Linked DNA regions of Exiguobacterium sibiricum 7-3. The protein of the gene in region 2 interacts with the protein of the main gene of each other region in a pairwise test. Links are inferred from orthologs where the notes say so. Each region holds a gene or a part of one and is shown on either strand. Other genes may lie near its edges.

Region 1 (3,014 bases), 570 kb from region 2 along the record:
AGCGGTTTTGATTGTTTGTATCCCGCCCGGCATTCACAACTGTTTCAACGGATTGAGCAAGCAGGACTGCTTTTATCGGAGTATCCCGCTCCAACCCCAATCAAGAAGTATCAGTTTTTGGAACGAAACCGGATTATCTCCGGACTGGCGTCAGGATTGATTATCGTTGAGGCAACCCGGAAAAGCGGGACGATGAACACGGCAGGTCACGCGCTTGAACAGGGAAAAGACGTGTATTGTATCCCGGGTTGTCCGACAGAAAAACACTTTCAAGGGACAAATCAACTGATTGCGGAAGGGGCGATTCCACTCTTGAATCCGGAAGAAGTTTCAAAAAGTATCTTGATGAACGTTGACAAATGGGAATCGAGACTACTATGATAAGTGAGATTAAAATACGAGTACGCCTCTAATAGGGAGCGATTGTAATGGCAAAATATTTAGTAATTGTCGAATCACCTGCAAAGGCAAAAACCATCAAACGTTATCTCGGTTCAAACTATACCGTGAAAGCTTCGATGGGACATGTCATCGACTTACCGAAAAGTCAAATGGGTGTTGACGTAGAACATGACTATGAACCAAAGTATATTACGATTCGTGGTAAAGGCCCGGTTTTAAAAGAGTTAAAAACGGCCGCTAAAAAAGCACAAAAAATCTATCTTGCAGCTGACCCGGACCGTGAAGGGGAAGCAATCGCTTGGCACTTAGCGAAAGCCCTCGGTGTCGATGAATCGACAGAATGTCGGGTCGTCTTTAATGAAATCACGAAAGACGCCATCAAAGATTCGTTCAAGAGACCCCGCAAGATCAACTACGATCTTGTCGATGCACAACAGGCGCGGCGTATCTTGGACCGTCTCGTCGGTTACAGTATGAGTCCGTTACTTTGGAAGAAAATTAAAAAAGGCTTGTCAGCAGGACGTGTTCAATCGGTTGCTGTGAAGATGATCATTGATCGCGAACAGGAAATCAATGCCTTTTTACCGGAAGAATATTGGACGATCAAACTGGAGCTGGACGCAAATGGTGAAAAGCTCGAAGCCAACTTCTACGGAATTGACGGAAAGAAACGCGAACTGCACTCAGAAGAAGAAGTCAATGAAGTATTGGCCAAACTTTCAGAGTCCTTCACGGTCGATACCGTTACGAAAAAAGAACGCCGCCGGAATCCGGCCTTGCCGTTTACGACGAGTTCGCTTCAACAGGAAGCAGCCCGCAAGCTGAACTTCCGTGCGAAAAAAACGATGATGATTGCCCAGCAGTTATATGAAGGAATCGAGCTCGGAAAAGAAGGAACGGTCGGTTTGATTACGTACATGCGGACCGATTCAACCCGGACATCTGAAACCGCCAACATTGAAGCACAAGGGTTCATTGAAAATGCGTACGGAAAAGAATATATCGCTGTTGAAAAACGGAAAGAGAAAAAAGCAGCAAATTCGCAAGATGCCCACGAAGCGGTTCGTCCGACATCGACGATGCGTGACCCACAACTCGTCAAATCGTATTTATCCCGCGATCAGTTCCGATTATACAAATTAATTTGGGAACGGTTTGTTGCGAGCCAAATGGCTCCGGCTGTTCTGGATACAGTAAAAGTCGACTTAATTTCAAATGATGTCATGTTCCGGGCAAACGGTTCGACGGTTAAATTTGCCGGATTCATGAAAGTCTATATTGAAGATACAGACGATGAGACAGTAACGGACGTCAAGGACGGTTTGTTACCGCCGCTTGAAGACGGTGAAGTCTTGGAGCAGGAAATGATTGAGCCGAAACAACACTTTACGCAACCACCACCGCGGTATACCGAGGCACGCCTCGTCCGGGCGATGGAAGAACTCGGGATTGGTCGTCCTTCGACGTATGCGCCGACACTCGATACGATCCAAAAACGCGGTTACGTGACGCTCGAAGAGAAAAAATTCCTGCCGACCGAACTCGGGGAACTGGTCATCGATATGATCAGTGATTATTTCCAAGAATTCATCACCGTTCAATTTACGGCGGATATGGAAGCGTTGCTCGATGCAATCGAAAAAGGGGACATGCAGTGGACGGAAGTCGTCGATCCGATTTATAAATCGTTCGAAAAGCGTCTGACACGTGCAGAAGCCGAAATCGAAAAAATCGAAATCAAAGACGAACCGGCCGGAGAAGATTGTGAAGTCTGCGGACACGCGATGGTCATCAAGATGGGCCGTTATGGAAAATTCATGGCGTGCTCAAACTTCCCGGAATGTCGGAACACGAAGCCGATTCAAGTTGAGATTGGTGTTAAATGTCCGACGTGTGGAACAGGTGAGATCGTGGAACGCCGGAGTAAAAAAGGACGCTTATTCTACGGCTGTTCGAATTATCCGGAATGTGAATTCGTCTCATGGGATAAACCGGTGGAAGAACCATGTCCGGTTTGTAGCAGTATGATGGTACAAAAGAAAATCAAGAACGGTGTGAAAGTAGAATGTACGTCTTGCGGACATCATGAAACACGCATCGATCAGGAGCAAGAGGAGGAATGACCGATGAAACGGGTAACCGTAATCGGCGCCGGTCTCGCAGGTTCTGAAGCAGCATGGCAACTTGCGAAACGCGGTATACAAGTAGATTTATATGAAATGCGACCAGTCAAGCAGACACCTGCTCACCATACCGATCAATTTGCAGAGCTCGTTTGCTCGAACTCACTTCGGGCGAATCAACTGACAAATGCAGTCGGTGTATTAAAAGAAGAAATGCGACAACTCGACTCACTGATCCTCAAGGCTGCCGATCTTGCGAGTGTGCCGGCAGGTGGTGCGCTTGCTGTCGATCGACATGACTTTGCCGGATACGTGACGGAAACGTTAAAAAATCATCCGAACGTCACGGTCCATCATGAGGAACTTGAAGCGATTCCAGATGGTCCCACCATCGTCGCTACAGGTCCTTTGACAAGTGCCGCTTTGTCCGAATCTCTCAAGCAGTTCACCGGAGAAGATTACCTGTATTTCTTTGACGCTGCCGCACCG
Region 2 (2,824 bases):
GGACAATTCGGAAGACAGCGACTTCATAGGTGGATTCAATCCGTTCGCCGCCCCCGAGGTAATTAAAGTGGATCGGGATGTTGGAAATTTCCTGCATATGTCGTAAATAACGTTCGAGTGTCGGGACGAACCCGAGATCATCGAGTGTCATCGGACGTAAATCATAGATGATACGTCGAATGTCGGCTAATCCATCGCGGATCAATTTCCGCAGGCGGTGGATTTCTTCAAAGGCTGCTTCTGCGCCATTGTGCTGGTGGATCTTTTCTATTAAATCGGCCCGAATCAAAACGTGAGCAAGTGTCTGCGCAGGACCGTCATGCATGTCGCGGGATAAGCGGCGCCGTTCATTTTCTGCCGACTGAAATACTTTTAAGCCCATCTCCTGTTTTTGCATCGCTTTTTCGTACTTTTCGTTCATGACCTGCATATCGTCCGTCAAGAAGTTCAGCACGACCGAAACCCGGCTGATCAGCATGTCGGCGCGTTCAATCGTTTCATCCAGTTGAATCAAACGGCGTTCGAGTTCGTCCCGGCGCTTCCGGCAGTTCATCTCATCGCGCTGATTGATGAACGATTCGAGTTGGAGTGCGTTGGCTGTCTCATAAGCAGTCCGGATGTCTTGTTCTGAGTAGTTGTCGAAGTTCTTGCTCACGATGACGAGTCGCGCTTTCGAATCCTTAATATGTCGTTCTAGCCGTTCAGCTTCTTTAATATAGTCGTGAACGCGTGTCTTCAGTTCCCGTAACTCCTGCTGGATTTCAGCATACTGTTCCCGTGAACTTTCCGTAATCCGGACGATTTCTTCCCGGCTTTCTTCTACGACACCAATGATGTTCTGTACGATATCATTCAAGGACAGTCGCTCCCCCATCTCATTCGTCATACTACTCCCTCCGTTCCTTGCCAGTCCCCACGGTTGTCTCTCTCTCGAATCGTCGTTATGCTAGAAAGAACTAGTTAACGAGGAGGACATTTTTGATTATGACATTATTTAATTATTATACAGTAAAAGAAAACGGTTTCCATGAAATCATTATCCAAAAGTCACGATTTATTACATATTTGGCGCGTGCCACCTCGGAAGAAGAGGCACAGCGCTTCATTGCGGACCTCAAAAAAAAACATTCGGATGCCAATCATAATTGTTCCGCCTACGTCATCGGCGAGCGAAATGAGATTCAAAAAGCAAACGATGACGGCGAACCCAGCGGAACGGCAGGCGTCCCGATGCTTGAAGTCTTAAAGAAACGGAATCTCCGGAATACCGTCGTCGTCGTGACCCGTTACTTCGGCGGCATCAAACTCGGCGGCGGCGGATTGATCCGCGCGTACGGCTCCAGTGTCTCGGAAGGCTTGAACGCTGTCGGCATCGTCGAACGGATTGCCCACGATTTAGTGGAAATCACGGTCGACTACACCTGGCTCGGAAAGCTTGAAAATGAATTACGGGCAACCGAACATATCATCGATCAGATTCATTATCTCGATCATGTCAAAATCGATGTCTGGGTCGAGGAGACAGTTGTCCCCACCTTCCTCGAGTGGATGACGAATTTGACGAACGGCCAGGCTCTGCTCGAGAAAACCCATTCCCGCTATGTCGAACGTGACATTCAACCTTGACCTGCTATACTGATTGTAAAGAATTTAAAAGTTTTTTAATAATTCAGTAAAGTAAGGAGTAATGAACCGTGGATGATTCCAAACGATCCCGTTCTACCAAACCAAAACCAAAGCGGTCGTGGTTTAAAGTGTTCGTCACCGTTTTTCTGGTCGTATTCATCGCCGGAGGTGCTGCATTTGCCTATGTCGCCAATAAAACGTTTCAAACGGCCAAACAATCAGAAGTCGAACTGTCGCGTGGTGATAAATCAGATAAGCGGGCTGCTGCCGTCGACTTAACGAAAGATCATTTTTCCGTCCTCCTCGTCGGAACGGATGAACGCCCAGGTGATACGTCCTCCCGTGCCGATACGATGATTGTCGCAACGTTCAATAAAACGGATAAACAAGTCAATTTGCTGAGTATTCCTCGTGATTCCCTCGTCATGATCCCATCTGTCGGGTACGAAGATAAAATCAACCATTCCTATGCGTTCGGCGGCATTGATTCAACGATTGAGACCGTCGAAAAGTTGCTTGATATTCCGATTGATTATTACGGTTCCATCAATTTTAATGGTGTCGTCGCAATTGTCGATGCCGTCGGCGGCATTGAAGTCGATGTCAAATTACCGATCAATACGTTAAACTCTTCCGATAAAAAGGGCGGCGTCAAGCTCGAGCCCGGTCTTCAACGGTTAAACGGTGAGGAAGCTCTTGCCTACGCCCGGATGCGTTATGAGGATCCGGAAGGTGATATCGGACGGACAAAACGACAGCAACAGGTCGTCCAGGCCATCATCGATCAATCGACATCCTTTGGATCCATTACAAAGCTGAATAAATTGATGGATGCGACGGGTGATAATTTCACGACGAACATGTCACTGACGGAAGCCTTTCAATTACAACCGTTCGTCAAATCTTTGAACACCGTCAACCGGATTGATTTAAAAGGAACGGATACCAAAATCAACGGTGCCTACTATTATCAGCTCGATCCAAGTTCCCTCGCCGATGCGAAAACGATGTTGAAAGAACAGTTGAACTTGCCTGATACAGCGGATGAATCAACATCTACACCGGAGGTTATCGATGATTCGACGACTGGTGGCAACTGATTATCCCGAACTTTATCGGCTCCAACAACAGGCTTACCGGGTCGAGGCGGATTTAATCGGCGCGACTTCACTTCCACCGCTTCTTCAGACGGAAGCAG

What was found. Proteins that work in one complex are often made in the same cells at the same time.
Region 1: the proteins of P402_RS0103965 (region 2) and topA interact in binary tests that used the Escherichia coli proteins (3 or more experiments, as listed by UniProt). The link is inferred for Exiguobacterium sibiricum 7-3 from one-to-one orthologs.

Annotation. Positions count from the first base shown.
Region 1 is NZ_KK211190.1:1,167,508-1,170,521, forward strand. The notes cover bases 40-2,976. They hold topA (type I DNA topoisomerase), read left to right. Parts: upstream 40-428; coding sequence 429-2,525; downstream 2,526-2,976. Other genes in these bases: dprA (DNA-processing protein DprA), read left to right, coding at 40-381; trmFO (FADH(2)-oxidizing methylenetetrahydrofolate--tRNA-(uracil(54)-C(5))-methyltransferase TrmFO), read left to right, coding at 2,529-2,976. In the rest of the region: more of dprA, read left to right, coding at 1-39; more of trmFO, read left to right, coding at 2,977-3,014. UniProt on the Escherichia coli protein: Releases the supercoiling and torsional tension of DNA, which is introduced during the DNA replication and transcription, by transiently cleaving and rejoining one strand of the DNA duplex.
Region 2 is NZ_KK211190.1:598,970-601,793, reverse strand. The notes cover bases 59-2,805. They hold P402_RS0103965 (YigZ family protein), read left to right. Parts: upstream 59-984; coding sequence 985-1,626; downstream 1,627-2,805. Other genes in these bases: P402_RS0103955 (GNAT family N-acetyltransferase), read left to right, coding at 2,701-2,805; P402_RS0103960 (LCP family protein), read left to right, coding at 1,695-2,726; P402_RS0103970 (sensor histidine kinase), read right to left, coding at 59-886. Also shown: more of P402_RS0103970, read right to left, coding at 1-58; more of P402_RS0103955, read left to right, coding at 2,806-2,824.